One region of the Blautia sp. LMAG:89 genome, then DNA from elsewhere that is predicted to be linked to it. Evidence: riboswitches for the same ligand, from Rfam matches in the RefSeq annotation. Region 1 holds a riboswitch; the other holds the start of a gene.
The links. A riboswitch is a leader RNA that binds a small molecule or an ion and turns the genes downstream of it on or off. The one in region 1 is predicted to bind ZMP and ZTP.
Positions count from the first base shown of each region.

Region 2: another riboswitch for ZMP and ZTP. It lies ahead of CCC70_RS03550 (formate--tetrahydrofolate ligase); the one in region 1 lies ahead of CCC70_RS12525 (IMP cyclohydrolase).

Region 1 is NZ_NANC01000009.1:196,904-213,027, forward strand. Features, by position in the region: gene CCC70_RS12490 (NAD(P)/FAD-dependent oxidoreductase) at 1-295, opposite strand, end outside; gene CCC70_RS12495 (iron-containing alcohol dehydrogenase) at 608-1,792, shown strand; tRNA gene CCC70_RS12500 (tRNA-Phe) at 1,923-1,995, shown strand; gene CCC70_RS12505 (3D domain-containing protein) at 2,100-3,179, opposite strand; gene CCC70_RS12510 (lysozyme family protein) at 3,342-4,031, shown strand; tRNA gene CCC70_RS12515 (tRNA-Gly) at 4,197-4,269, shown strand; gene CCC70_RS12520 (phosphoribosylaminoimidazolecarboxamide formyltransferase) at 4,435-5,619, opposite strand; gene CCC70_RS12525 (IMP cyclohydrolase) at 5,658-6,371, opposite strand; ZMP/ZTP riboswitch at 6,458-6,539, opposite strand; gene CCC70_RS12530 (peptidoglycan recognition protein family protein) at 6,637-7,353, opposite strand; gene guaB (IMP dehydrogenase) at 7,466-8,920, opposite strand; gene CCC70_RS12540 (DUF6106 family protein) at 8,989-9,492, opposite strand; gene groL (chaperonin GroEL) at 9,606-11,225, opposite strand; gene groES (co-chaperone GroES) at 11,273-11,557, opposite strand; gene codY (GTP-sensing pleiotropic transcriptional regulator CodY) at 11,855-12,640, opposite strand; gene topA (type I DNA topoisomerase) at 12,787-14,859, opposite strand; gene dprA (DNA-processing protein DprA) at 14,935-15,822, opposite strand; gene CCC70_RS12570 (YifB family Mg chelatase-like AAA ATPase) at 15,848-16,124, opposite strand, start outside.
Region 2 is NZ_NANC01000003.1:694,804-710,927, reverse strand. Features, by position in the region: gene CCC70_RS03580 (putative ABC transporter permease) at 1-193, opposite strand, end outside; gene CCC70_RS03575 (MATE family efflux transporter) at 317-1,669, opposite strand; gene CCC70_RS03570 (MarR family winged helix-turn-helix transcriptional regulator) at 1,659-2,111, opposite strand; gene CCC70_RS03565 (hypothetical protein) at 2,225-2,506, opposite strand; gene CCC70_RS03560 (MGMT family protein) at 2,640-2,948, opposite strand; gene CCC70_RS03555 (methylated-DNA--[protein]-cysteine S-methyltransferase) at 3,056-3,589, opposite strand; gene CCC70_RS03550 (formate--tetrahydrofolate ligase) at 3,984-5,669, opposite strand; ZMP/ZTP riboswitch at 5,743-5,824, opposite strand; gene CCC70_RS03545 (sodium-dependent transporter) at 6,066-7,466, opposite strand; gene CCC70_RS03540 (helix-turn-helix domain-containing protein) at 7,688-8,416, shown strand; gene CCC70_RS03535 (4Fe-4S binding protein) at 8,483-9,331, opposite strand; gene CCC70_RS03530 (CD1871A family CXXC motif-containing protein) at 9,339-9,491, opposite strand; gene CCC70_RS03525 (TlpA family protein disulfide reductase) at 9,519-10,667, opposite strand; gene CCC70_RS03520 (response regulator transcription factor) at 10,873-11,550, shown strand; gene CCC70_RS03515 (sensor histidine kinase) at 11,547-12,719, shown strand; gene CCC70_RS03510 (AraC family transcriptional regulator) at 12,731-13,624, opposite strand; gene CCC70_RS03505 (ABC transporter permease) at 13,652-14,362, opposite strand; gene CCC70_RS03500 (ABC transporter permease) at 14,455-15,243, opposite strand; gene CCC70_RS03495 (ABC transporter ATP-binding protein) at 15,277-16,011, opposite strand.

The DNA of each region.
Region 1 (16,124 bases):
GTGCCTCAAAATCTCCTGCGGTAGTTTTCACCTCAAAAGTATCAAAACCACCCATTCCCACAACCTGGGCATCCAGGATCCGTACTCCAAGTGCTCTTGCCTGGGCAAGACCTCTTCCGAAAAGTTCTCTGCCGGACAGCGGCTGCTCCAGTCCGTAATAGTTCTCGATCTTCTCCGCTTTTTCCAGTGAACCGATCCCTGTATTTATGATCAGCGGATCCATATTTCCTCTTGCCGCATAAAGTGCTGCCGAGATCCCGGCCGGACCTGCTCCTATGATAATGATATTCTCCATTTCAGACACCTGCTTTCTTCTTCGTTTGGATCTGTTCTATAATATACGCTTCGCATTGGTCTGTTTCTGTGATCAGGTCACTTTTCCTTCACAGAAGTCATTATACCACATTCCCCCAAAATTACACCTTTTTTTCAATAGCTTTTATTTGCGTCTGTTTCTCTTCTATGCTATTATTATAACGACTTTAAACCAATTAAATGAATCAAGATGATACCCCTGCGGGATTATAAATATCTGCTTGACCTGTAAGGAAACAGATTCCTTATATTTATCAATAGATCATGAATCATAAAAAGGAGCCTAATCTCTATGAGAAATTTTGAATATTTTACCCCTACCCGGATTATTTTCGGAAAAGATACACACCTTAAGATCGGCACTGTTCTAAAAGAGCAGAACTGCAGCAAAGTACTGATCCATTATGGCAGCCACAGTGCAGTAAGCTCCGGTCTGATCGATGAGATCCGATCTTCTCTGGATGAAGCTGGAATTCCCTATGTCACTCTTGGCGGTGTGGTTCCCAATCCCCGTCTCTCCAAGGTACGTGAAGGTATTGAGCTTTGCCGCAAAGAACAGGTTGATTTTCTTTTGGCTGTTGGCGGTGGCAGCGTTATTGATTCCTGTAAGGCCATCGGCTATGGACTTGCCAATCCGGATACAGATGTATGGAACTTTTTTCTCCGCACCCAAACCCCAAAAGCCTGTCTTCCTGTAGGCGTTATCCTGACGATCGCAGCTTCCGGAAGTGAAATGAGCGGATCCTGTGTGATCACCAATGAAGAGGGCTGGCTGAAACGGAGTAGTGCCCGCAACGATCTGTGCCGCCCACGTTTTGCTATTTTAAATCCCCGCCTCACCTATACCCTGCCGCAATATCAAACCGAAAGCGGCTGTGTGGATATCCTGATGCATACTATGGAACGGTACTTTGTAAATATCGAAACCATGGAGATCACTGACAGTATCAGCGAATCTCTGATGCAGACCGTGATCTATAACTCCCGGATCCTGATGAAGGAGGCGGATAATTATACTGCACGGGCAGAGATCATGTGGGCCGGCAGCCTTTCCCACAATGGACTGACCGGCTGCGGAACCGGCGGTGGTGACTGGGCCTGTCACCAGCTGGAGCATGAACTGGGCGGCACCTACGATGTGGCTCACGGAGCCGGTCTTGCCGCTTTGTGGGGAAGCTGGGCACGTTACGTTTATGATGCAAATCCGGAACGCTTTGCCCAGTTTGCAGTCAATATCTTTGACATTCCCTGCAGTACCGACTTCAACAAAACTGCTCTTGCCGGCATAGAAGCCATGGAAGATTATTTCCGTTCCATCCAGATGCCTACCAGCCTTCATGAGCTTGGTCTTGATCTTACAGAAAAGGAGATTCATGATCTGGCGTTTAAATGCAGCTTTGAAGACACCCGTACCATCGGTGTGTTCAAACAGCTGAACATGAAAGATATGGAAAAAATCTATCTTGCTGCCAGATAAATCTGTAGCCATAATATTGCAGATGTTTTTTTGAAAATCAGATTTTTCAGAAAAACATCTGCTTTTTTTATTTTTTCCTTGCATTCTCTACATAAATGTGTTAAAGTAACAAAGTACTCGAAAGAGACATGCCCAGATAGCTCAGTTGGTAGAGCAGAGGACTGAAAATCCTCGTGTCGCTGGTTCGATTCCGGCTCTGGGCATTATTTTTTTACTCTGATCGCAGAATAGCCTCTGCTGGTCAGAGTTTTTTTATACAAAAAACTGCTGCAAATCCCTTGTGGAATCTACAGCAGTCTTTTTCTGATCACTGAAGCAAATAAACTTCTGTATAAAACACGCCCTTCTGCTCTGCTTCGGAGTGTGTTGCCACATATACATCAATGCAATTGGTCCGGATCGCTCCTCCACAGTCCTCTGCAACATAAACCTGTCCATTGATCACTACTTTGGAACCGTATGGGATCTGACTCGGATCCACTGCGATCGTACGGTTGGTAGTGGCCGTTACTCCTGTGGAAGTAATTCCATTCGCCCATGGTCCGCAGCAGATGCTGCACGGACAATAATGCGTGATCCGGAATGTTCCCAGTGGTTTCAGTGTCGCGTCAGAAGATACTGATACCGGCGTTCCGATCTGTACGCCAGCTGCGATACTTCCGGAACCACCTGTGGAAGTTACACCATCCACCGCATCCGCAAAAACGCCCTCCCCGGAACTCTTAGTAAGGGATCCTGCTTTTGTATTCTTTTCCTGCTCTGCCTTGGCCACTTCCGTAGCCTGATAACCTTCCAGACAGCTGGTCGGAATATAGCCGACGTGATCTGAACCACTGTCATCTGTGTAAACGATCCTGCTCCAGATAGCATCTACCGTACCTGTTCTTTTCAGCTCATCATCCTGAAGAACCTCTCCTACAACCTCTCCGTCCTTCTTGCCGGGATAATCCAGGATATCACTGTCCTGTGCCGCTGTAACTGTATCCGTAAATTTATTTACGATCTCCGTATCACTGAGCACGCTGTCCGAAACATAACCGATGATCTTGTCCTCACCTTTCTTTTGGAAGGTCACCTTGCTCCAGCCATTGTCACAGACTGCAACTCTTTCAAGTTTCGTTCCCAGGATCACAGAACGCAGCTCTGTACCACTGTCTCCCGGATTGGACCGGATTTCCGTATTTTTCGCTGTAACATAAAGCGTATCACTCTTCGCCAGAGCATTTACTGTATTTCCCGCCCCATCATCGATCTGAAACTGCTGAGGTGATTTTTTCTCCTGTGTATATGTATCCATTGTTGCTTCATATCCCAGTACCTCTGCTGATACGGATGCAGGGAAAAGCATAGAAGCACATAAAATAACTGCCAGAAGCTTTTTTCGCATGAAATCTTGCCTCCTTTTTTCCGGCATTCTACGGTTTGTCCCGACTATCATAGCATATCAGATCATATTTTGCAATTTCACAGGACAGTCTTCAGAAATTTTTAACAAAAAGATCATATTTTTTAACTGGTCAAATCTATCCGTAACGGATACAATACTTATATGAATACAAAACACAAGAAACCAACCCTTACTAAAAAACAGCGCCACAGACTCCGTGTACAGCAGGTGCGAAGGCAGAAGATCTTTCTGACATGTCTTTTTCTGCTGATCGTGGGCTGTATCCTTCTGCGTTTTTCCAAATTTTCCGGCAGGCAGGAGAAAGCCCATCAGATCAATGCAGCCTGTGAAGCTTATCGCGATGAGGTTTCCAGCGAAGCAGCACAATATGATATGTCCGACTATGTAGACCTGATCCTGGCTGTGATGATGCAGGAAAGCTCCGGACAGGGTACCGATCCCATGCAGTCCTCAGAAGGAGCCTACAACACCAGATATCCTCAGCAGCCCAATGGTATCACAGATCCTTCTTACTCTATTTCCTGTGGCATCCAGGAACTGAAATATGCTCTGGAAAAGGCCGTCTGTACCGGTCCGACTGATCTTTCCAAAATCCGTCTGGCTCTGCAGGCATACAATTTCGGAGCCGATTCCTATTTTGCTTATCTGGAAGAAAACGGTCAGACTGTGTGGACGGCCCAAAGTGCTCAGGCCTTTGCTCAGATGGCAAGCGGCAACACACAACGTGATGAAGATGATCCCCTTCATGATCCTGCCGGTCCATGGGACTATGGTGACCAATACTATCCGGATCATGTTTTGCGCTATTACCACTTAGACAATAACTCATAAACCACCAAATATTGTCATATACAAGTTCTATTTCAGATGTCTGGAATAAACTTTATATGTTGTATATAATTTCAAAAAAATTCCAAAAAACATTTGACAGAATATAAAATCTATGCTAATATATGTCTTGTCGCTGAGGGAAATACTTGAAGCGATAAGGCATATGCGATAGTGGCGTAGTTGGTAACGCGCGACCTTGCCAAGGTCGAGACCGCGGGTTCGAGCCCCGTCTATCGCTCTTCAGAACTCTGAGTTTTTCAGAGTTCTTTTTTTATTTTTAAAACTATCCTTTTTCGATCAAAAAGTCCCGAGTCTGATCTCTTTTTTCCAGAAATCCAGATTCGGGACTTTATATTTTTTATCTTTTATTTCAGCTGCATATCATGGCCAAGGCATGCATCTTTTAGTGATGGAAAAGGCGGATTCCTGTAAATGCCATCACCATTCCATACTTATTACATGTATCGATAACTGCGTCATCACGTACAGATCCACCCGGCTCTGCAATATATTTTACACCGCTCTTATATGCGCGCTCGATATTATCACTGAACGGGAAGAATGCATCGGATCCCAGTGTCACGCCGGTAAGACCATCCAGCCATGCTCTCTTCTCTTCTTTTGTGAACACTTCCGGCTTCTCTGTGAATGTCTTTTCCCATGCCCCATCTGCAAGGACATCCATATATTCCTCACCAATGTAAACATCAATGGCATTATCTCTCTCCGCACGTGTGATCGTGTCTTTAAACGGAAGCTCCAGTACCTTCGGGCACTGACGGAGATACCAGTTATCTGCCTTCTGGCCTGCAAGGCGTGTACAATGTACACGGGACTGTTGTCCTGCACCAACGCCGATAGCCTGTCCGTCCTTAACAAAGCATACAGAATTGGACTGTGTATATTTCAGGATGATCAGAGAAACCTTCATATCTCTCTTGGCTTCTTCCGTAAGCTCTTTATTCTCTGTTACAATATTGGAGATCAGCGCATCATCAATTGCCAGCTCCTGGCGGCCCTGCTCAAAAGTGACTCCAAATACCTGTTTGTGCTCCAAAGGTTCCGGAACATAGTTTTCATCGATCTGGATCACATTGTAATTGCCTTTTTTCTTCTGCTTCAGAATTTCAAGAGCCTCCTCTGTATATCCTGGTGCGATCACACCATCAGAAACCTCTCTCTTGATCAGCATTGCGGTATCTTTGTCGCAGACATCAGAAAGAGAAATAAAATCACCAAATGATGACATACGATCTGCACCTCTTGCTCTTGCATACGCACATGCAAGCGGGGAAAAATTCTTCCAGTCCATATCATCTACCCAGTAGATCTTTGCCAGTGTCTCATTCAGCGGAAGTCCGATGGAAGCACCTGCCGGAGATACATGCTTAAATGAAGTTGCTGCCGGAAGTCCGGTTGCTTTCTTAAGGTCACGTACCAGCTGCCAGCCATTAAAGGCATCCAGGAAGTTGATGTATCCCGGTCTTCCGGAGAGTACCTGGATCGGAAGCTCACTTCCATCTGCCATATAGATCTTTGATGGTTTCTGATTTGGGTTACATCCGTATTTTAACTGTAATTCTTTCATGAAAAAGCTCCTCCGTTCTCTGTGATATCCCTATTTTCTTATTTATTCTTGTTTACGATCCTGGATTCATAATTTCCTGTCTCAATGTCAATAAAACGAACAAAGAGAGAAACTTTATTATCCTGGTTCAGGCTCTTCCAGAGGAGATCCGCAAACTCATCAATATCGTTTGGGATCTCTACCAGCTTCGGCTCTCCCTCGAAACTTGGAAGTGGATTTCCATCGCATTTATAAGTATGGATAAAACGTCCCTGCCCTGCTGCCGCATTCTCGTAGGCAAATGTATAACGAAGACAGGAATCCGGATTTCCGTTATTGCTCTTTAAAATAGACATCGCATAATTGAATTTACCGTTTTCAACATGAAGAACGCCTGAAATACGAGGTGTATAGTTCGGCGCATCCGGCTCAAACTCTCTGCTGCGGAGAGACTGTTCAAAGGTGAGCTGTCTGTCCATTCCCTCATAGATCGTATCTGTCTGATCACCGTTTGTTACGATGGTCTTATTTCCAAGGACACGTACCGGTGCATAAATGATCAGGCTCGGGTCTGTAAGCTTGGATGGATCAAAAGCCTGTGTACGGATTCCTTCCCCATCCTCAACAAAAATACGGTTTCTGCTGTTCTCGCTTCTTCCCATAATAAAATATGCAGTAACTGCATGTTTCCCGTCAGCGGAACGTCCGATCACAATTCCTCTTCCCGGATAGGAATTTTCTTTCAGTTCTTTTTCAAGTGAAAATGTCGTCATTTTTCACAATCCTCCTTGTCTAATGTAAGGCCCGGGGCTTATCCCAGGATATGAACGGTAACAAAAAACCGCCTGGACACCCCTTATCAGGCTGCCCAGGCGGTCGGCTTCTCACTTCACTGCACTCCCTGTAGGTAATCCTACTTTCCGCCAGTCATGCAGCTTCTGCTGTTATACTACAATACTTCTTCTTAATTTTCAAGCCCCTATTTTCAGAAATTATTTTTCCAGACTTCTTGTTGCTCACAAAATAAACAATAACACTTTATTTCCCCTGTAATGCATAATCTGTCTGGATCTGTGCTGCAATGTCTGATTTCATCTGGATCCATGCATCGGGATTTTCCACGTAATACTTCGGACAGTCTTTACCTGTGACATCATAATGACGGATCACTTGATCCGAAGTCAGTCCAAAGCGTGTACAAAGCCACGCTGTCAGCTTTACCGCCGAATCATAGGTTGCTGTATTAAACTGCCCTGTTTCATCCGGATGGCAGCATTCAATGGATATGGTATCTACATTTCTGGAATTTGTGGCATAGGATATTTCCGAAGTGGGAATACATTGTACCACTTCTCCCTCCAACCCTATCACAAAATGACTGCTGACTTTGTTGTCCTGCGTTGTCGCAAGATTTTCAAAATAATTCCGGTTGGATACGGCAGTAGATCCCGGATTGGCCGTATAATGAATGGCTATATAATTTACCTGTTCGATAGAAATCTGTGGTCTGGAATAGGAATTCGGTGTCAGAAGCTCCACATCAATAAAAGGTGCTCCTTCTGCCTGCCATTGTTCCGGTCCGCCATTTCCGCTGGCATTCCCGGATATTTCTTCCTGTCCGGACTGAGTTTCACTCTGTTCCATGCGCATCTCAAAAAATGCGTATCCTAACGCACACGCAGCAAAAGCAACGATCACAATGATACATATCAGCACAATCCTCTGCAGGATCTTGATTGGGTTCTTTTTTCTCAAAGACTTCTTTTTTCTTCTGGAAGACCCGGAGGAAGTTTTCTTTACGGAAACAGGCCGCCCGCTATGGGACGGCCTGGGTGACTTTTTACCGGTCTTACCTTTTTTTCCTTTATTATTCATCTACACTGTAGTTTGGAGCCTCTTTTGTGATGTGGATGTCATGTGGATGTGACTCTTTAAGAGATGCAGCTGAAATCTTGATGAATCTGCCTGTTGTCTTAAGCTTCTCAATATTTTCTGCTCCACAGTAACCCATACCGGATCTTAAACCACCGATCAGCTGGAATACGGTATCCTCAACATGTCCTTTATACGCAACACGACCCTCAACACCCTCCGGCACAAGCTTCTTTGCATTCTCCTGGAAATAACGATCCTTGCTGCCATTCTCCATAGCTGCGATAGATCCCATTCCACGATATACTTTATATTTTCTTCCCTGATAAAGTTCGAATGTTCCCGGGCTCTCGTCGCATCCTGCGAACATGCTTCCCATCATGCAGACATTGGCACCTGCTGCGATGGCCTTGGTGATATCTCCGGAATATTTGATACCGCCGTCTGCAATGATCGGGATTCCGTAGCTGTTAGCCACTTCATAACAATCCATAACTGCAGTAACCTGCGGAACACCAATACCTGCAACAACACGTGTTGTACAGATAGATCCCGGTCCGATACCAACTTTAACTGCATCTACTCCAGCCTCGATCAGAGCCTTGGTAGCTTCACCTGTTGCAACATTACCTGCGATTACCTGAAGCTCCGGATATGTTGCCTTGATTTCGCGGACTGCTTTTAAAATGTTTTCTGAATGACCATGTGCAGAATCAATTACGATCACATCTACATTAGCCTTCACAAGCGCATCAACACGTGCAAGCACATTTGCTGTGATGCCAACCGCAGCACCACAGAGAAGTCTTCCCTGTGCATCCTTGGCTGCAAGCGGATACTTGATCTGTTTCTCGATATCCTTGATGGTAATGAGTCCTTTTAAATTAAAGTCATCATCTACAATGGGTAATTTCTCCTTACGGGATTTCGCAAGGATCTTCTTGGCATCCTCAAGTGTGATTCCTTCCTTAGCTGTGATCAGTCCTTCTGAAGTCATGCACTCCTTGATCTTTCTGCTGAAATCTGTCTCAAATTTAAGATCACGGTTTGTGATAATACCTACCAGTTTTCTGCCTTCTGTGATCGGAACACCGGAAATACGGTATTTCGCCATCAGGTCATTGGCATCCTTCAGTGTATGCTCTGCTGAAAGATAAAATGGATCGGTGATAACACCGTTCTCAGAACGTTTAACTTTGTCAACCTCTTCTGCCTGTGCCTCAATGGACATATTCTTGTGAATGATACCGATACCACCCTGTCTGGCCATAGCAATTGCCATTCTGTGCTCTGTAACTGTGTCCATTCCCGCACTCATCATGGGGATATTCAGCTTTACTTTCTTGGTTAAATACGTTGAAACATCAACCTGATTCGGAATTACTTTAGAATAAGCCGGAACCAGCAGGACATCATCAAACGTAATGCCTTCACCAATAATAGTACCCATTGCATTTCCTCCCTTTGTGTAAGATATTTTAAATTTGTGAACTAGTGTAACAAAAAACAAGATTCATGTCAATCCAAAAAAACTTTACTCGGTGCAGAATTTTTCATGGTATTGGCAAGTTCATCATCCAGCTCCAGGATCACCTTGCAGGTTTCTCCGCTGTCTCTTACGATCATGGCATAGCGCTTATGATCCTCAATACCTGAGGAAAAGTCTATGGTTTTCATCTTCTGATTTCCGTTGTAATAATCCATTCTGTGGGATTTCAGAGGTGCCACAAGATCAGCCTCCGCAAGCTGAAGTGATTTTACTCTTTTCCTCTTTGACTTGGACATGATCATATCAATATCCAGTTCCCCGTTAACAAACAGATATTCATATTCCAGGTCTGTTTTCGGAATTACAAAATAGCATGCAACACCAAGAGCGATAGCCGGAACCAGAAGAAGTGCATTCAGCACCAGACCTCCCAGAACCATGATCACGGTCAGTACAATAAGACCGTATTTTATAACAAGATCCTTCCCTGTCTGTTTCTTCTTTACCAGAAGTTCTGAATATAAGTCACTCATTTGCTTCTTCCTTTCGTAATTTACTGATTTCTTTTGATTATAACACAAAAAGAGAGCCGCGTCCATGACGCAGGCCCTCTCATTTTGTAAATTATTTACCTGCCTGCTTGAAATTACATCATTCCCATTCCCGGGTTTGGTGCCGGAGCAGGAGTATCCTCTTTGATCGTAGAAACTACAGCCTCTGTTGTAAGAAGTGTAGATGCAACACTTGTTGCGTTCTGAAGTGCACTTCTTGTAACCTTTGCAGGATCAAGGATTCCATTTTCAACCATGTTTACATATTTCTCATTCAGAGCATCAAAGCCTGTACCTACCTCAGACTCTCTTACCTTGTTGATGATAACAGCGCCTTCCAGTCCTGCGTTTGCAGCAATGTGGAACAACGGAGCCTCAAGGGCTTTCAGGATCACATAAGCACCTGTCTTCTCATCTCCCTCAAGTGTTGCTGCAAGTTTTGCAACCTCTTTGGAAGCATGGATGTAAGCAGATCCGCCGCCTGCGATGATACCTTCCTCAACAGCTGCTCTTGTTGCTGCAAGAGCATCCTCAAGACGAAGCTTTGCTTCTTTCATCTCTGTCTCAGTAGCAGCACCTACACGGATAACAGCTACGCCGCCTGCCAGTTTTGCAAGTCTTTCCTGAAGTTTTTCTTTATCAAACTCGGATTTTGTCTCCTCGATCTGCGCACGGATCTGAGCAACACGTTTTGCGATGGCATCTTTATCGCCAAGGCCGTCAACGATAACTGTATTCTCTTTTGCAACCTTAACGGATTTTGCACGTCCGAGCTGCTCCATTTTAGCTTCCTTCAGATCAAGACCGAGCTCGTCAGAGATCACCTGTCCGCCTGTCAGGATCGCAATATCCTGAAGCATCTCTTTTCTTCTGTCACCATAGCCAGGTGCTTTAACAGCTACTACCTGGAAGGTTCCTCTCAGTTTGTTAACGATCAGGGTTGTGAGAGCCTCACCCTCAACATCTTCTGCAATAATGAGAAGCTTTGCACCAGCCTGAACAACCTGCTCAAGAAGCGGAAGGATCTCCTGGATGTTGCTGATCTTCTTATCTGTGATCAGAATATACGGATCATCAAGAGTTGCCTCCATCTTCTCCATATCTGTAGACATGTATGCGGAAATATATCCACGGTCAAACTGCATACCTTCAACAAGGTCAAGCTCTGTATGCATGGTCTTGGACTCCTCAACAGTGATAACACCATCCTTGGAAACCTTCTCCATAGCGTCTGCAACCAACTGTCCAACCTGCTCATCACTTGCAGAGATTGCGGCTACATTAGCGATCTGAGCTTTTCCGTTGATTGCCTGGCTCATGTTCTTGATTGCTTCTACTGCAACATCTGTTGCTTTTTTCATTCCTTTTCTGAGGATGATCGGGTTCGCTCCTGCTGCCAGGTTCTTCATTCCCTCATGTACCATTGCCTGTGCAAGTACGGTTGCTGTTGTAGTACCATCACCAGCTACATCGTTTGTCTTGGATGCAACCTCTTTGATGATCTGAGCACCCATATTCTCGAATCCGTCCTCAAGTTCGATCTCTTTTGCAATGGAAACACCATCGTTTGTGATAAGCGGAGCACCGAAAGATTTGTCAAGTACTACATTTCTTCCTTTCGGTCCAAGTGTTACTCTTACTGTATCTGCAAGTTTATTTACACCAGCTTCAAGTGCTGCTCTTGCTTCTGCGCCGTATTTGATCTCTTTTGCCATGATAAAATGACCTCCTATTTATATTGATATACGATAAGATGTTTATATTATTTAATGATTGCCAGGATATCTTCCTGCTTTACAATAATATAATCCGTTCCATCCATCTTTACTTCTGTTCCTGCATATTTGGAATAGATAACAGTATTTCCGACTTCTACTTCCATTTTTACTTCTTTCCCGTTTACAACTCCGCCAGGTCCAACTGCAATAACCTCTGCCTGCTGTGGTTTCTCCTGTGCCTGTCCCGGAAGCACGATTCCGGATGCTGTTGTCTCTTCTGCTTCAACCTGTTTTAATACTACTCTGTCGCCTAAAGGTACTAACTTCATGATCTATGTTCCTCCTTTATAAGTTCCATCTTCGTCTGCTAGCACTCACTTTATACGAGTGCTAATCACTATGGCTATATTAGTGAATTTCACATATTTTCGCAACCCTTTTAAGATATGGTTTTTCTATATTATTCTGGTTTTATCTCTTTTATACTCTTGTTTTCTCTTGTTTTCTTAATTTCATTATTTATTTTGATTTTATGAAACAGACAAAAAAGAGACTCCCACGCTAGCGGGAAGTCTCTTTTGTCACGTTCTTTATCTTATATCAAGCATCTGACAGTGCTGATCACATTATGCCTTCTTGCTTCTCTGTGCTTTTATCTCCTCAAGCTCATCAAAGATCACTTCATTAAGAACTTTAATGTAAGTTCCCTTCATACCGGATGAACGGGATTCGATCACACCTGCACTCTCGAATTTACGCAGTGCATTTACGATCACGGATCTGGTGATACCTACACGGTCAGCGATCTTGCTGGCAACCAGGATACCCTCATCCCCATCCAGCTCATCAAAAATATGGATGATCGCCTCAAGTTCTGAGAAGGACAGTGTACTGAATGCCGATTTAACGATCTGCTGTTTTCTGTCTTCTTCTGCGTTCTCGTCATGAACCGCACGCATCATTTCCAGGCCAACAACTGTTGTACCATACTCGCTGACGATAATATCCTCAATATCATAGGGATGATCATTGCGGTACATGAATAACGTTCCCAGTCTCTCACCTGCAATATCGATCGGATTCACGATTCCCTGATAATTTCCGGGTACATGCTCAAAGCCAAGTGTCTGGAGATTGACATTCTCCTTTGTGGAAAGAACACCAAGAAATCTCTCATTCAATAACGGGTCGATATGTCCGCCGATCTTGTCATCGATCAGCTCTGTGATCTCATCCACACCCGGGCAGATACTGACTCCCAGAACCTTACCTTTCTTACTGAGTACCAGGATATTGGAACTTAAGGTTTCCATGAGCACCTGGCAAATGTCGTTAAACACTACCTTGCTTGAGCTGCTGTTATGCAGAAGCTTATTGATTTTTCTAGTTTTATCTAGCAACTGAACGCTCATTTTTCCTCCTTTCACTTTCGTACCTTGAAAGAAATCGTTTTTCTAGTCTAATATTACACGTTATTCTGGAAATTTACAAGACATTTTTATATTTTTTTTATTTTTAACGGGATTTTCTGAAAATTAATAGAAAAGCATTTATTCAATCAATCTTCATCTTTTGGTTTTTGTTCCACATATCCGCAGGTTTCCTGGCTGCAAACCAGCTTATTTCCCTTTTCGAGCATATAATTACCACATTTCGGACATTTCTTTGCAGAAGGTTTCTGCCAGGACATAAAATCACATTCCGGATTATTCTCACATCCGTAATATTTTCTGCCTTTTTTCGTTTTTTTCATGACAATTTCGCCGCCGCACTTCGGACATGCAACACCGATCTTCTCATAATATGGTTTTGTATTACGGCAGTCCGGAAATCCGGGGCATGCAAGAAATCTTCCATGAGGACCGTACTTGATCACCATGTTGCGGCCACAGTTGTCGCAGATCACATCCGTAACCTCATCCTGTATATCAACTTTCTCAAGCTCTTTCTCAGCCTCATCCACATCATGCTTCAGATCCGGATAGAAGTTACGTACAACCGTTTTCCACTGTACGGTACCTGCTTCCACGCAGTCCAAAAGCCCCTCCATAGTTGCTGTAAAGTTTACATCCACAATACTTGGAAAAGCCTGTTTCATAATATTATTAACAACCTCTCCAAGCTCTGTGACGTAAAGATTTTTCTGTTCCTTGGATACATAGCGTCTGCTGATGATCGTTGTGATGGTCGGCGCATACGTACTTGGACGTCCGATTCCAAGCTCTTCCATAGTCTTTACAAGTGAAGCCTCTGTGTAATGTGCCGGCGGCTGTGTAAAATGCTGCTCCGGCTTCAGTTCTTTCAGCTTCAGCTCCATACCCTTTTCCAGACTTTGACTTAAAACATTGCCCTTTTTGTCATCGCCCTCTTCTGTGTACACAGACATAAAGCCATCAAAGGCAACCTTGGATGCTGCAACCGTGAACACATACTCACCTGCTCCGATCTTGACAGACGTGGTCTCATAACGTGCCGGTGCCATTCTGCTCGCCGCAAAACGTCTCCAGATCAGCTGATATAAACGGAACTGATCCCTGGTCAGGGATTCCTTCACCAGAACTGGTGTCCTCGCAATATCTGTAGGACGGATCGCCTCATGAGCATCCTGTATCTTCTGTCCGTTTTTGATTGCCTTCTCTGTCTGAGAAACATAATCTAAACCATACTGCTCAGAAATATAGGTTCTTGCTGCTGCATCTGCTTCCTCTGAAATTCGAGTGGAATCTGTACGCAGATAGGAGATCAGACCTACCGTACCACTGCCTTTTACATCCACACCTTCATATAACTGCTGTGCCAGGCGCATAGTCTTCTGCGTAGAAAAATTCAATGTCTTGGCAGCTTCCTGCTGCAGAGTACTTGTGGTAAACGGAAGGGGCGCGTTTTTGATCCTCTCACCTTTTTTTACTTCTGTGATCTCATATTTACAGTCTTCCAGACTTTTCAGAATCTCATCCATTTCCTGACGGTTTCTGATCGGAAGTTTTTTATCCGTTCCATAGAACTTGGCTGTCAACGGTTTCTTCTCACCCTTTACCTGAAATTCACCCTCCAGGCTCCAATATTCTTCAGGAATGAATGCATTGATCTCATCTTCTCTGTCACAGATGATACGCAGTGCCACAGACTGTACACGGCCTGCACTTAAACCTCTTTTTACCTTGGCCCAGAGCAGCGGACTGATGGTATAACCTACCATACGATCCAGCATACGCCTTGCCTGCTGTGCATCTACCAGATTCATGTCCAGTTCCCTGGCCTGCTTGATGGACGCCTTAACTGCTGTTTTTGTTACTTCATTAAATGTGATCCTGTGCATCTTTGCAGTATCTGTCTTCAAAGCCTGCATCAGATGCCAGGAAATTGCTTCTCCCTCACGGTCAGGGTCAGTTGCAAGATAGATCTTATCTGCTTTTTTTGCTTCTTTACGAAGTTTTGCAAGAAGCTCACCTTTTCCTCGTATTGTGATATACTTCGGTTCAAAATCATTGTCCACGTCAATACCAAACTGGCTCTTGGGAAAATCCCTCACATGACCGTTGGACGCTTCTACTGTATAATTTGCCCCCAGAAATTTCTTTACTGTCTTCATTTTAGCAGGTGACTCTACTATCACCAGATTTTTGGCCATTTTACCTCTCCTAATCTCATTCTGCCTTCCTGTCCGGCTTAAAAACTCCTGCTAAATCTCCGGGCAAAAAAGCATTTATTCAAGTCTGATATAATACTGTCTCCCGGTTTCCTTCACAAGCCCCATCAAAATAAGCTGTCCCAGGATCCCGGCTGTTTTTCCCGGTGAAAAACCGGTTTTTCTGATAATATGATCCAGATTTTTTGGTCGTAAATCGAGACAACTATACACCAAATCCAAATCCGTTGCAAGTCCCAACTTGCTTTTTTCAGACAAATTTGTCTTTTTTTTCACAGATAATCCCCACTCATCCAGAAGTATTTCCGGAGAGTATGCAATTCCTGCTCCGTCGTAGATCAGCTTGTGACAGCCTCTGCTCAGCGCATCATTTACCGCTCCCGGAATGGCGTATACCATCTTCCCCTGTTCCAGTGCACAGGCAGCTGTGATCAGTGATCCGCTCTTTTCTTTTGCTTCCACCACAAGCACCAGATCTGCCAGTCCGCTGATGATCCGGTTCCTTGCCGGAAAATAATATGCCCTGCCTTTGGTACCTGGTTCATATTCGCTGATGATCCCTCCGTTTTTTTCGGGGATCCTCCGGTAAATACCTCTGCTGGATGAAGGATAACAGATGTCCACACCATTTCCCAGCACGGCAAAGGTCGGGGTACCACCTTCCAGGGCACCCTTGTGGCCCTCAGCATCAATGCCGGCCGCCATACCGCTGATCACCTGCACCCCATGTTCGCTTAAGAATTTTCCGTAATTAAAGGCCTGTATCCGTCCGTAAGGACTGCACAGCCTTGCTCCCACGATCGCCGCTGTAGGTTTGGCATCATCCGGAAAGCTTCCAATGTAATATAATTGTTTTGGCATACCGGGAAGTTCCTTAAGTCTTGCCGGATAAACACTACTGTCCTTCCGGGCACACCGGATCCTTGTTTGCTGTATTTCTTCCATATAAAATACCTTCCTTTTTTCTGTTTTATGACCAGTATTTCTTATCATATGCCCGGTAAGCCAACGCCTCGCAGATATGTTCTTCCTTTATCTTTTCGGAAGATTCCATATCTGCGATGGTCCTGGCCGTTTTCAGGATCTTATGATATGCTCTGGTACTGAATTGAAACTGCTCATATGCCTGCTCCAGAAGTTTGTCTGCCCCTCCCGTCATTACACAGTATTTTTCCAGTTTTCTTCCGTCAAGCTCCCCATTGAAGCAAAATTTTTCCTTTTTGTAACGTTCTCTCTGGATCTCCTGT
Region 2 (16,124 bases), on a different contig from region 1:
GAAGCATATTAAGCAATGCAAACACGGAAAGTACACCAAATCCGTACACCGGGCATACCGGACCGTTGAGAAATCCCCGGTTTATAACCTTTCCTAAGGTTACTGCATGGAAGATAACTTCAACGACCCATCCTCCAAAAGAATAAAACAAAAAATACAGACATATCTGAAAATACGTCATCCCGCAAATCATCCAGTCCTCCTCCTTTACAGCTGTCAAGATTCCGGCAGCTATTTCAGGGTCAGTACCATCACCTCTGCCGGGGTGATTCTGATTATATCATATCACCCCTCTCATTTACATCCCTTTATCCAGTCATTCTTCAGAAACAATTTCTTTTTTCGCACGGGTGAAGTACAGAAAGAATCCGATGTTCAGAATGATTCCCACTGTAGTAGATACCGGTGCTGCAAGTCCGATCTTTGTCAGGCTGGCATCCGGCTGGATACTCATGAAGTACGCCATTGGAAGTCGTACCAGAAGCGTCTGGACCAGACCCTGGACCATAACCCAGATGGTCTGGTTGTTTCCGTTGAAATAGCCTATCATACTGAACAGAACAGCTGTAACCAGTGTCTCCGGAGCAAACCCCTTCAGATAATCAAAGCCCTTTTGGATAACGCCGGCATCTGTTGAAAAGAATCCTGCCAGCACATCACCCTTCAGCAGGATCAGGATAAATACCAGGCATCCCACAGACAGGCCAACTCCAATTCCCGTAAGCATGGATTTTCTCGCACGTTTCGGCTTTCCGGCTCCTACGTTCTGTGAAACAAAGGAGGCCATGGACTGCATCAGGGAGCTTGGAACCAGCATGGCAAAGTTTACGATCTTACATGCAACTCCGTAACCGGAGGATGCTTCCAGACCCAGGCGGTTGACAAATGCGCACAAGGCCAGGAATGAAATCTGCGTCAGGAATTCCTGAAGTGCCAGCGGCAGTCCGATCTTTAGAAAACGTCTGCACTGGGGATTCAACCGGAAATCTTTCTTTGTGATGGTAAAAGGAAGCTCCTTCTTTATCAGCAGAACTACTGCAAATACAACACTTAAGGCCTGCGCAGAAACCGTAGCAATAGCTGCTCCTGCTGCATCCATATGTAACCCGGCTACCAGTACCAGATCTCCGATCACATTTACAATACATGCCACCAGCACAAACAGCAACGGAGATTTGCTGTCACCAAGGCCACGGAAAATAGCAGACAGCAGGTTATACGCGACAATAAAGAAAATTCCACTTCCACAGATCCGTACATAAGATGCAGTCAGCACTACCGCTTCGTCTGGTGCCTGCATCAGCACGGAGATCGGATGTGCAAAGCCTACCATAACAATAAACAGCACGACAGATATCATGGTAAAAACGATCGCAGCCCCACCGATAACAGAGCCGATCTGCTCCGGTCTTTTTTCTCCAAGATAACGTGCGATCAGAACTGTGATACCCATAGCAAACTGGATCACTACAAAGGTAACAAGATTCAGTACCTGACTTCCGGTGGAAACCGCTGACAGTCCGGATGTGGAACCGAATCTTCCAACTACAAGAAGATCGACCGCACCATAGGCAGCCTGCAGGATCAGCGCACCGAGTACCGGCATCATAAATGCAACCAGCTTCTTCAGAATATTTCCCTGGGTAAAATCTGCCTTATCACTTGTCATAATGTTCCCTCCTGTCACACATAATCTGATAAAATTTCCCGATGGTCCGGATCATACTGTCTGCTTCTTCTTCGGAAATCTCTGAAAGATAGGGTGCCAGACTGCTGAAATAATCCTGGTCATACTTTCTGGAAAGATTCTCTCCTTTTTCTGTTATAGAGATGTAAGTAACGCGCCCGTCATCCGGAGACATGAGCTTCTGAAGATATCCCTTTGCCTCCATTTCTTTCACTGTTCTGGTGACACCGGGACGCGGCAGGTTCATGGCGTCACTGAGATCGGAAATCCTGATATCTTTTTTTTCCTTCTGCAGAGAGTGGATCACATCCAGATATTGAATATAGGACGGCATCACCCCTTGCGGCAGTGGCGGAAGCATATCCCGGATCCGCTTCGCCTGATAAAACGCATCAAACATCCTCTTGATCTTTTCATTTGTCATAAAAAAACTCCTCATATAATTATCTTAGTTAATTACCATTGATAATTATACGAGGAATTTATGGTTTGTCAAGCATGTTTTATTTTTCTGTTACAGAGTAACTTTCTATTAATCTATGCTTCTAATGCCTCTTTCAGAGAAGCTTCAAAGATCTCAAGTCCTTTCTCCATCTGCTCATCGGTCATGGTAAGCGGTGCAAGGTTCAGATATCTGGCCTGTGCCATCACACGCTCTCGGCTTAAATGTTCTGCATCCAGAATAGAGGAAGACAGCTGCTCTGCGGCGTTTCTGTCCTTTTCCTCCAGCACAAGTTTCCGGCTGTCGTTGGTGACACTGGGATTTGTCAGAACTACGAATTCTCCTCCATGGATATAGTTATTCAATCCTGTATTCACTTTTGATGCACTGCAGGCAGTCTGCAAAATAGCCCCATCGTACAGACTACTCCAGACCGTTTTCCCCTACTTTCAGCTTCAGAACTTCTGTAAGCTCCGGGATCTGCATCATATTTCTACAATTCATAAAACACTACTCCTCCCACTGATACTGCTTCATATCTACACATCCATTTGCCTTAAACTCCACACCCTCGTCTTCCAGAAGCATCTTCTGCTCTCTCCAGCCTGGTGCAGTACGCCCTGCATGGTTCACAACTCTGTGGCAGGGATACTTCCCGTAAAATTCTGCCATACCTAAGACTTTTCCTACAAGACGTGAATTTTTATCCCGCCCGATCAGCCGTGCGATCTGCCCGTAGGAGGCCACTTTTCCCTCAGGTATCTCTTCCACCACGGACAGTATCTCGTAGATTAAATCTTCATCCAGTATTTTTCCCATAATTATTCCTCCGAAATCCTGCTGGCAATTTTCATAGCATGTTTTCATAAATAAAATATCTGTCTTTTCGTGGACGCCTGCACCAGACCGTCCTCTCAGCCTGAGTTTTACAGTGCAGTTCCTTTCTTTGGAATAAACAAACGGCTCATATCTGTATGTTCCAGCTTGAGAAGTGAAATTTTTTTGTCAATTCCTCCGGCATAGCCCGTCAAGCTTCCATTTGTTCCTACAACTCGATGGCAGGGAATGATAATGGAAATTTCATTATGTCCAACAGCACCGCCTACTGCCTGGGCGGACATATGGGAAGTGTTTTTCATCACTGCAATTCTGCGCGCAATTTCTCCATATGTGATCGTCTGTCCGTAGGGAATCTCCAGTAAAATCTGCCACACTGCCTTTCTGAATGTTGAACCGTTCGGATGAAGTGGTGGAGTAAAGTTCGGTTCTTCACCGGAGAAATATACATCCAGCCATCTTTTTGCTTCTGTGAGAATTTCCGTCTCCTGTTGGATATGGTCATTGGGAAGTGTATTTGCAAAATATTTCTGTCCTTCAAACCACAGACCGGTAAGTCCGATTTCATCTGCGGCAAGTAAAATATCTCCGATTAGCGATTTATATTTGCATGTGTATACCATATTTTCCCCCATATTCATTTATCTCTATAATTTTTTCTATAGCATTCCTCTTAATTAACGCAAATGTCACATGCACGTCCCCTCTGCGCTTTCCTCGACATTGTGAGTTTTATCCCAACAAGCAGCAGGAGATTTCTGATATTCTTGACAATTTATAATATTATACCATTTTTGTTTTGAACATGCTATAAACGGAACAAAACCCCACGGAAGTCTCGACCACTTCCGGGGGTTTTCGTATCAAATTCGTATCACGGGATCGTCAAACCCAGTGTTTTTCCTGCTTTTAAAAGTTTTTCAATACTCTCTCCACAACAAGATAAAAAGCGGCAGAGCCTCTATTTTTGCAGGCTCTACCGCTTTCTATCTGAATTCCCCTCAAAAAATCTTTATATTAGAACAGTCCTGTGATCTTACCGCTCTCGTCTACGTCGATCTTGGTTGCTGCCGGTACTTTCGGAAGTCCTGGCATGGTCATGATCTCACCTGTCAGTGCAACAATAAATCCTGCACCTGCGGAAATCTTAAGATTTCTTACTGTTACCTCGAAATCTGTCGGAGCACCAAGCTTTGTCTGGTCGTCTGTTAAGCTGTACTGGGTCTTAGCTACACAGATCGGGCAGTTGCCAAATCCAAGTGCCTCCAGCTGTTTCGCCTGCTTCTGGGCATTTGCTGTAAGAACAACTTTCTTTCCACCATAAACCTTCTGTACGATCTGGTTCAGCTTGTCCTCGATGGATCCTTCCAGTTCATAAGCATATGTGAAGTCATTCGGTTCTTCAACAAGACGGATCACTTCCTCAGCAAGCTTGATTCCGCCTTCGCCACCTTTTGCCCATACCTCAGAAAGTGCTACGTTTACGCCAAGCTCCTTGCATTTTGCTTCCACAAAATCAAGCTCTGCCTTGGTATCGGTCGGGAATGCGTTAATAGCTACCACACATGGAAGCTTGTATACATTTTTGATATTGCTTACATGCTTCAGAAGGTTCGGGATACCCTTTTCAAGAGCCTCAAGGTTTTCATTGTTCAGGTCAGCCTTTGCAACGCCACCGTTGTATTTCAGGGCACGTACGGTTGCTACAATAACAACTGCACTTGGTGTAAGACCTGCCATACGGCACTTGATATCCAGGAATTTCTCAGCTCCAAGGTCAGCACCGAAACCAGCCTCTGTGATCGCATAATCAGCAAGCTTCATAGCCATCTTTGTAGCGGTTACGGAGTTACATCCGTGAGCGATATTTGCGAATGGTCCGCCATGAACGATCGCCGGAACATGCTCCAGTGTCTGAACAAGGTTTGGTTTCAGGGCATCCTTCAGAAGTGCTGTCATAGCACCCTCTGCGTGGAGATCTCCTGCTGTTACCGGTTTCTGCTCAGCAACCTTGCCGTAAGTATATCCGATGATGATTCTGGAAAGTCTCTCCTTCAGATCTTTGATATCACTTGCCAGACAGAGAACTGCCATGATCTCAGATGCTACGGTAATGTCATATCCGTCTTCACGCGGCATACCGTTTGTTCTTCCGCCAAGTCCGTCTACTACATTACGAAGCTGACGGTCGTTCATATCAACGCAACGTCTCCAGGTGATCTTTCTCGGGTCGATATTCAGCTCATTACCCTGGAAGATATGGTTGTCGATCATTGCTGCAAGAAGGTTGTTTGCCGCACCGATCGCATGGAAATCACCGGTAAAATGAAGGTTGATATCCTCCATCGGAACTACCTGTGCATAGCCGCCGCCTGCCGCACCGCCTTTGACACCGAATACCGGTCCCAGGGATGGCTCACGAAGAGCTACCATAACATTTTTTCCAAGTCTCTGCATTCCATCTGCAAGACCTACCGTTGTCGTAGTTTTTCCCTCACCTGCCGGTGTCGGGTTGATAGCTGTTACAAGAATCAGTTTGCCGTCTTTTTTGTCTGTTTCTTTCAGGAGATTATAGTCGATCTTTGCTTTGTATTTACCATACTGCTCCAGATATTTGTCATCAATACCTGCTTTCTCTGCAATCTTGGTAATTGGCTCCATTGTGCACTCCTGTGCAATCTCGATGTCACTTTTGAATCCCATAATGTTCTCCTTTCTCCGCTGCAACCGTCTGCATCTTTTATCCCATAAAAAAGAGCAGTATCTGAAGTTTTTCAAATACTGCCCAGACGGTCGACTCATCGAATCTCCGGCTCCCTCGTGGTTATCCCACAACTCCGTCAGTCACCGAAGACTTTATTAATTTGATGATTGAATACTAACATATTTATTAATGGTTGTCAATAAATTATCAAATTATTTTTTTCACTTTTAAAGTGAGCTAAGTCTAATTTTCTGAATCATTTCCGTTCTATGTATTAGTTTTCTCTCCAACATTCGTACATATCTTTTTTCATCAAATCCTCTGTTGTTTAATCGTATATTGTACTGGTCATCCGTTAATGCGACTGTCCAGACGCCATAAACATATTACCACACTTATGAAATCAAATCTGCAAATCCTGTAGATACCAGGAATAATATCAGCATTACAACCGGCACTACATAACGGATCATAAAGCGATATAACCCTGCCCGTTTAAAGTGTTCCCCATTTCGTTCCACTTCTCCTATGATCCAATCAGGGCCGATCACCCATCCGATCAGAATACTTGTCAAAAGTGAGATAAACGGCATCAGAAAACTGTTGCTGATATAATCCATCACATCCAGAAGCTGTCCAACAGAACCATTTGGCAGCTTAAGTTCAAAATACAGTTTGTTATAACCAAGGCAGATCAGTACTGCTGTAACAAGAGAATAGATTCCGACAGCACCACACATTTTCTTACGTGGTTTATGATAAAGTTCCATGCAGTTTGCAACCAGTGTCTCCATGACAGATACGCAGGAAGTCAGTGCCGCAAATCCCATCATCAGGAAAAATGCAATTGCCACCGGACGGCCAAATACTCCCATGGCATCAAAAACCTTTGGCAGTGAGATAAATATCAGGCTTGGGCCGGAAGCCATTCCATCCTTTCCGAGAAATACAAAAACAGCCGGTATGATCATCATTCCTGCAAGAAACGCAACGCCGGTATCAAAGATCTCAATCTGATTTGTTGCTTTATTTAAATTAACTTCATTTTTCACATAAGAACCATAAGTGATCATGATTCCCATAGATACACTTAAGGAAAAGAATAACTGGCTCATCGCATCCAGAAGGATCTCCAGGAAGCGTTTTACCGTCAGTCCATGAAAATCCGGTTTGAGGTAAACCGCCAGCCCCTGCATACCGGTGCGGACAGTTCCATCCGTATCAGTATGGGACAGTGTCAGTGAAAAAATGGCAATGATCACGATCAGAAGAATCAGCCCCGGCATAATGATCCTGGAAAACTTTTCGATTCCCTTTTCCACACCACGAAATACGATCCAGGCAGTCAGGGCCAGAAAAATCAGCATAAATACAACGGGTGCAATATCTGATGTAATAAATGATGTAAAGTATCCTTCTGAAGCCGCATCTTTCCCATCAGAAATAATATAAGTAAAAAAATATTTTGCGATCCATCCACCGATAACAGAATAATAGGTCATGATCAATGCCGGAACCAGAAACGTTAAATGTCCTAAAAATTTCCACTTTGGATTAAGTGCTTCAAAAGCTCTCAATGCATTTTTCTTTGTCTTTCTCCCAAGTGCTACATCCGTTGTCAACAGTACAAATCCAAAAGTCAGTACCAGTATCAGATAAACCAGCAGGAAAAGTCCTCCTCCATCTTTGGCACAGAGATATGGAAATCTCCAGATATTTCCAACTCCTACTGCACTTCCGGCTGCCGCCAGGACAAAACCTATTGAGCCGGAAAAGCTGCTTCCTTTTTCTTTCATTTCAATTTCCCCTCTTCAAGTATATATTTGATATAGGCTGAAACCTTCAGCCTAACAGCTATATCTTACCCTAAATAAAGATAAGTGCAAATGGCAGAAGTTTCTTTTTACGAAATTTTATTTCAAAAAAGTTTCTTGCCACTTTACAAAGAACCTGTTTTTCCGATATAATCGTATACAATGAAAATTAATAAGAAAAATAGATAGTATGAGGAAACAAAATGAGTGATTTTACCTGTTATGTAGGTGAACAAATAAGAAAATACCGAAAAGCCGGAAAGATGACTCTGCAGGATCTGGCAGATGCCATCCATAAAAGCCGAGCTACCATATGCAAATATGAAAACGGAGATATCTCCGTTGATATCGAAACTTTATATGAGATCAGCCAGATTCTCCAGGTATCTATGTCCCAGCTTACCACTGGTCTTCCTGAAACAGCCAGTGAACCGTCCAATGCACCGGGAAAAGGACAAAAAAGCCCATTTTTTCAGGCCCAGAGGCTATATTTTTACTTTTACGATGGACGATATCAGCGTACAAAGGATGGCGTCATCGATATTTATGAAAAAAAGGGCGAATCCGGAAAATATGAAGCAACCTTAACGATCTGTTCTGTTTCTGCCAACGGAAGAAGCAGTGAGATTTTTTACACCGGAAAAGTTCTTTACAGTGATATGCTGATCCGTTTTTCCTTTGTAAATCAGTATAACCCACTGGAAGAAGATCTCCTGTACATTTTTAATCCTCTGGAGCTTCGAGATTTTACAACAGGACTTTTGTGTGGGATTTCCAGTGCGGATCTGATGCCCTGCGCATTCAAATGTGTGATCACTTTAAAACCGCAGGAGCTTACCGAAGCTTTCCGCCACCAGCTTCTTTTTACAAAAAAAGATCTGAAGCGCTGGGAACAGCTGAATATGTTACTGATAGATAATATGGAAAAGTAGTTTACTGTCTCAAAAAACGGTACATCTTATATTTTATAAGCTGTACCGTTTTCGTATTTTTCTGTATCAGGATTTTCCTGCAACCCCACACCGGATTGCCTGTGTCGGACATATCTTTTTACATCTTCCACATCGGATGCACTCTGTACTGTTGGGATCCTCTGTCGGATCGACCTCCATCTGGCAGATATTTCTGCATTTTCCACAGTGAACACATTTTTCTTTATCTACTCTGTAACGAAAAACGGAAACTTTATTAAATACCGAATAAAAAGCTCCCAGCGGACAGATATACTTACAGAATGGCCGGTATATCATAATTGATAAGATAATGGTGATCACCAGGATCGTATTTTTCCACATGTACAGCCAGCCTACTGCACTTCGCATGGATTTGTTCAGCAGCACCAGCGGGATACCTCCTTCCAGTGTTCCTGCCGGGCAGATCAGCTTGCAGAAATATGGTGCTCCCTGGCCCATGATATCTACTACAAACATGGGAAGTATGATCACAAATACAAGAAAGATCACATATTTCAGTTTTCGCAGAAGCTTATCTCCCCGAAATGTCCGGATCTTCTTTGGAAAAGGAATCTTGTTCAACAGATCCTGGATCAGTCCAAAGGGGCAGAGAAATCCGCACACCAGTCTTCCAAGCAACGCTCCTACAAAGATCAGAAATCCAGCTACATAATATGCCATCTTGAAGTTCCAGCTTCCGATCACAGCCTGAAGGGAACCAATGGGACAGGCCCCTCTTGCCCCGGGGCAGGAATAGCAGTTCAGCCCCGGAACACAGACATTTTTCAGTTTTCCGGTATAGATCTTTCCAGTCACAAAGCCTGATATGTGACTGTTTGTAAGGGCCGCCCACAATGCCTGGATCCCATGCCGCGGCCATTCATTTATTTTCATCTTCTTATTATCCAATGCCAATACACTCCATACAGATGTTGATCGCTTTTGTAAAAACTACAGACACCTCGCCCCTGCAGATTCCCAGTATCATCAGTAAAATTCCCAAAACCGCCAGAGCAGGTCCGATCCACCTGGATTCTGTTATTTTCCGAATCATTTTTCCACTCTCCATAATGATCATCTTTTACTTTGAAACGTTTTTAAGCTCTTTTTCCACGATTTCCTTCCATTCGTCCAGTGTATGGCTTCCTGTATAGGTATCGCCTACAATGTTTCCATCTTTGTCAACAAAAAATGTTTCAGGAAATGCGGAAATCCCCTGCAGACGACCGTTCATCATAGTGGTATCCGGTGTCAGGAACGGATATTCTGCTTTTGTTTTTTCCTGAAGAATGCCTGCTTTCTTTACAGCCTCCTCGTCCTGATTTCCCTTTTCATCTGTAGTATCAAGCACTACGCCTGCTACTCCGACGCCTTTATCTTTCATTTCTTTATAGAGCTCCTGAAGTTCCGGAATCTCTTTTACACATGGTGAACACCAGGTTGTAAAAACATTTACCAGCGTCAGGTCATAGTCACTGAATACTTTTTCTGTATATGTTTTTCCATCTATTCCTGTTGTTTCAAATTTTCCTACAGATTTTACATCCTCCGGGTTGACGCTGGTATCCTGTGGCTGGTCAAACACGGAAATATTCTGATACGGTGCCATTTCCGTAATGTCGGTTTTGATCTTTTCCAGCTCCTTTGTCAGCTTTTCATCTGCATCTTTGTTGGTGCTCAGATAATATTTGTATTTCCCGTTACTGCTGCTTCCAAGCTCTTTATGCTCTGTACAGCCAGTGATCTCATCCAGCTTTTTCTGTGAAGCTTCGTCATAAACGCCAATTGTACCAATTCTGTCCAGACCTGCCACCCAGTCGTCATATCCTGTTCCCATCTTCTGTATTTCGGCATTTTTCTGTTCCTCTGTCATTTTACTCCAGCTTACATAAGCATATGTCACTGCATTGGTCTGATTCTCAAAATCTTCCGTGGTAAGCATTGCAATGCTCTGGTCCTTGATCTGCTTTAACAGCTCCTTCGAAAGCGAAAGCTTCAGTCCCAGAAACGGATATTCATAAGAATCCTGTGCCTTGCAGGTTACATCAGAAGGCTTAAATGTACCTGCCACCAGATCTGATGAAACTGCCTCTCCATCCACCATCATTGCCGCTCCGGGATCTGCTGTTTCCGTGCTTTCCGCCGCTGTTACCGGCACGCTTCCAAATGCAGATATTCCTAATACCGCAGCTGCCATAAGTGCTGTTATTTTCTGTGTTCTCAATTTCATTGTTTATATTCTCCCTTCTGATATCACCGGCCCATATCTGGAACCAGCATATATTTTATATGTAAATTTTGTTCTCTGTAGCCTTACTATATCATCCCCTGTATAAAATCTCTGTTAAGAAACAAAAAAATTTACAGGAATTTTATGCTATACATGATATTATAGATAACAAAGCAAAATCAACTGTTTTTTTGGAGGATTTATTATGCATATATTGATAATCGAAGATGAACAGCAGCTCTGCCAGTCTATTGCGGAGGGACTTCGTATGGATGGCTATGAAGCGGACACATGTTTTGACGGGGATGAAGGACTGGAATTATGTCTGGTGGAAAATTATGATCTCATCCTTCTTGATCTGAATCTTCCAGGCGTTGATGGTCTGGAAATCCTGCGCCAGTTTCGGGAATCCGATACTTCCACTCCCGTTTTGATCCTCTCTGCCAGAGGACAGATCCAGGACAAGGTTGAAGGGCTTGATCTCGGTGCCAATGACTATCTCACAAAGCCTTTTCATTTTGAAGAGCTGGAGGCACGGATCCGAAGTCTGACACGAAGAAAATTCATCCAGCAGGATGTGTGTCTGCAATGCGGACGTATCAGCTTTGATACCCGTACAAGAAAGACCAGTATCGATGGACTCCCCCTTTCTCTGACCCGAAAGGAAAGTTCTCTTCTGGAATATTTCCTTCTTCATCAGAACCGTATCATAAGCCCGGAAGAAATGATCGAGCATATCTGGGACGGAAGCGTCAACAGTTTCAGCAATTCTATTCGTGTCCACATTTCTTCTCTTCGAAAAAAACTGCGCACTGCTCTCGGCTTTGATCCAATACAGAATAAGATCGGCCAGGGTTACATTTTAACGGAGGATATACAATGAAAATGAAAAAAATAACCGGAAAGCTTTCTCTTCAATGGCGTCTGACACTGATCACTGCGTTGCTTATGACAGTCACCTGCATTCTGATGTATTTTTTTATCAGCCAGTCCGCAGTTGCCGGAATGGAGGATCTGGGAGATTACATGATACGGATCGATAACACTGATTCTGCTCCCATCACCTTTAATATGAATCCCTCCATCTTATTTCCGGAGCTTTCCGATCAGCTGCAGCTAACCAAAAAACTGTTTCTCACCAAAGGACTCATGGTAACAGGAATCATCATCCTTCTCAGCAGTATCTGCACATATTTTATCAGCCGTCAGGCATTACTTCCGCTTCGCAGACTCAGCCAGGAGGTGAACAAAATAGAGGTCCAGAACCTTTCAGAGGCTCTTGAAGTTCCTGCTACCAATGACGAGATTTCCCTCCTGACAATTTCATTTAACAAAATGCTCGCACGCCTGGATGAAGCTTTTACTGCCCAGAAGCAATTTTCTGCCAATGCAGCCCATGAGCTGAGGACTCCTCTTGCCGTTATCCAAACAAATCTGGATGTTTTTGCCCGCAGGGAAGCACCTGCTTTAAAAGATTATCAGGAGATTTTTGCCATGCTCCAGGAACAGACCGGGCGACTTTCCCATCTGGCTGAAATCCTCCTGGATATGACCGGTGTACAGACTGTTGAACGTTCCGAAAGGATCTCTCTGGCAGCACTGACTGATGAGGTTTTCTGCGACCTGGCTTCCGTAGCGGAACAGAAGGATGTTGAACTGATCCAGCAGGAGGGAGACTGCATCATTACCGGAAGCTACCTGCTGCTGTATCGCGCTGTGTACAATCTTGTGGAAAATGCGATCAAATACAATCACTCCGGTGGAAAAGTAACCGTAAATATCCATCTTTCCGAAGAAATAACAGATACATCCACGTCTGTCAATTATGTCTTTCTTGAAGTCTCCGACACCGGAATCGGCATTCCTCCTGAATATCAGGAAAAAATCTTCACCCCGTTTTTCCGTGTGGACAAATCAAGAAGCCGTGCTATGGGAGGTGCCGGCCTGGGGCTTGCACTTGTCAGTGAAATTGTCAGACAGCATAACGGACAGGTAAAAGTACTGGAAAGCAGCAAAAAGGGCAGCATGATCGCAATCATGCTGCCGGTCTGAACATGTTTGTATTACACTTGTCTCATATTCCGATACTCTGTAGGTGAAATTCCATAGCAGCTTTTGAATACTTTCGAAAACTGAAAAGGATTCGTATATCCAACATCTGATGAAATATCGGATATGGAATATTCTGTGGTGGTCAGCAGGATCTTTGCCTGATTCATCCTTACTTTACGGAGATATTCCCGGGGTGACTGGTCGTATTCCCGGCGGAACAATGTGCTGAGATAGTTTGGATGTACATGGAGGATTCCTGCCACATCCTGGATCCGGATATCCCGGCTGTACATGCGGTCCATATAGTTTTTTGCATCCTTGGCCAGATTTTTTTCTTCTTTTGTCAGCTTTTTTATATCGCCCTGTGTTTCAAGGAGCCTGGCAAAAAGATGCAGCATTCTGCTGTTTGCCTCCAGGGATGCGGAAAAATTCCGTATGGAGAAAAACTGCTCTCCCGGAAAATCTTCTTCCTGATAAATGGCCACATCCTGAAGTCTTTTATCCATAACTGACAAAATCGACAGGATTTCTTTTTCCAGTTCTTTAGCCGAAAGCGCCAGATCCAGGATCTCGTTTTTTCCAAATAGAAGATCAATAAATTTATTTCCGTTGTCTGCATAAAATCCGATCCAGGCATATTTCCAGGGGTTCTGCAGGGAAGCTATGTATTTTCCTTCTATTCCTGCAGGTATAAAAAATGCCTGTCCGGCATGTACATTCAGCATTCTGCCTGAGATTTTCAAGCTTCCTTCTCCCTGCAGTACAAAATGCAGCAGATGATAAGGCCGTGCCTGAAACTGCCACATATGTCCTTTTTCACATTCCTGGATACCGCAGTGGTTCATCTGCATAACCGACAATTCCCGCTTTGCCCGATCCAGAAAAATATCTTTACTTCCAAGCATGGACTCACCTCCCCCCATAAACGATCTTTAATTCCCAGCACTTTCATATCTTCCCAGTCCACGTTTCAGGCACACTGCCGATAACCACAGCATCCCTAAACAGACAGGAAACTGTAACAGACATCCCGGCAGCATGTCCTTCTTTCCTAACAAAAAGCCCGCCGGATAATAGCTGATATATGCGTAAGGTATGATGTATCCAAAGATTCCTTTCAGTAATCCCGGGTATATGATAAGTGGATATTTCGCCATCTCTCCTACAGAAAGAACCAGATAATTTAACGAATTTTTCGGTCCCTGCATCCAGAAGGACATACAGCTTGCCAGCCAGATCATGCAAAAACGAATCATAGATGCTGTAAGCAGATATGCCACAAAATACAGAATTTTTATGATCGTCCAGTTTATTTTACAGTTTTTTATTCCAACTGACAATATTCCCAGTGCTATGATCATTTTATTTAATCCGTCAAAATCAATCCGGGAAGCTGCCATCTGCATTCCTGTCGGAAGCGGTCTTACGAGAAACCGGTCGATTTCTGATTTATTTACCATCTGTGCAATTTTCCAGGAACCCTGAAAGAAGAAGTTCACCCATCCTTCTGAAAATAACAGATACCCGTATAACAATAAAATTTCCCATACAGACCAGCCGCCAACTGTGGGAATATTTGTATAGATAATTCCAACAACTGCCAGATTTGATACCTGGGACAGCAATGTAAAAAATGTCATCATCAGAAAATCTGCTCGATAATACATTAGGGATTTTATATTCATTTCCTGCATCTTCCGGTATATTTTGAAATATTTCCTGTATCTGCCCATCTTTAACCTCCATATAATGCGATAACGGAAGATGCTTTTTTCCATAAGATGCTTCCAAATGCAAATAATATTACATTCCACACGCTCTGGAACAAAAGTGCTTCCCAGCATTTCTGCCAGCAAAATATTCCATCAAATATGCTGCATGGAATATATACGATCCCGGAAAAAGGCATAACCGTAACAATTTTCTGCAAAAATCCAGGAAACAATGCCAGTGGAACCAGAGCTCCTGAACAGAAATTTGTCAGAACTTCTCTCCCTTTTACAACACCATACGCATTATCTGTATAAAAACAGAACATGGAAAATATATACTGGATGTTAAATTTGATTCCCATTCCCAAAAGTATGGAGAAAAGCAGAAGGAGAACTCGCCACACCTCTATATTCTGCATTCCGTTACACATTACCAGAAAAGTACCGCACCATAAAAATGTGATCAAAAATTCCATTCCTGCTGTTCCCACAGCTTTAAAGAATGTCAAACTTCGGTAACTCAGCGGTTTTAACAGATCTGTGATTATATTTCCACTGATAATACTGTTGGCCGTCTGCATTTCAAATCCAAAAGAAAACGTACTGTTGCACAAAAAAGAAACGATCACATATTTTTTCATAATTTCCCATGTATATCCATTGATCTCCGTATGATATAAAAAAACACTTTTCCATACATAGTAAAAAACTACAATCTGAATAAAATTTGCAAGCAAACCGGTCAGGAAATTTTCTTTATAAGCAATTCCTTCCAGAAATCCCCCTTTTATCAGTGCCAGATATTTTCTCATATTTGCTCTCCTCAGAAAAACAAAATCAGACGGTTAATTCTTCGTATTTCCATTGAACAGTTCAATAATAATTTCTTCCAGTGTTTCTGCTTCCGGATAATTATCAAAAATTTTTGTTATTTCATCATCAAATAAAATTTCTCCTTTTTCCAGAATGATAAGTCTCCGGCACAGCCATTCCATATCTTTCAGATCATGGCTTGTCAGCAAAATCGTGGTCTTTTTTTCTTTATTTATGTATTGTAAAAACTGATATACTTTCTGTTTGACTGCCACATCCAGCCCTATTGTTGGTTCATCCAGAAATAAAACCGGCGGATCATGTAAAAGAGCTGCTGCTATATCTGCCCTTACTCGCTGTCCGAGAGACAGCTTTCTTGCCGGCTGGTCTATAAATTCTTCCAGTTCCAGAATTTTCTTAAACAGATTCAGATTTTCTTCATAAACATTGTCCGGGATTTCATAAATACTATGCAGCAGTTCAAAAGAATCTTTTACCGAAATATCCCACCACAACTGTGTCTTCTGACCAAACACAACGCCTATCTTCCCGCCATTTCTGATCCGTTCCCTGAATGGATCATTTCCCATAACGGAAATCTTTCCGTCTGTCGGTTTCATGATCCCTGTAAGCATTTTAATGGTCGTTGATTTTCCTGCCCCGTTTGCACCAAGGAAAGCTACACATTCACCCTGCTGTATGGAAAAAGAAATTCCTTTTACAGCTTCCTTCTCTTTATATTGGGGATGGAATAAGTATTTCACCATCCCGGTAAAACCTTCCTGCCGCTGTGAGATCTTATATATTTTGTACAGATTTTTAACCGCTATGCTCTCCATATACATTCTTCTTTCTCTGTATTTTGCTCTGTTGTGGTAAG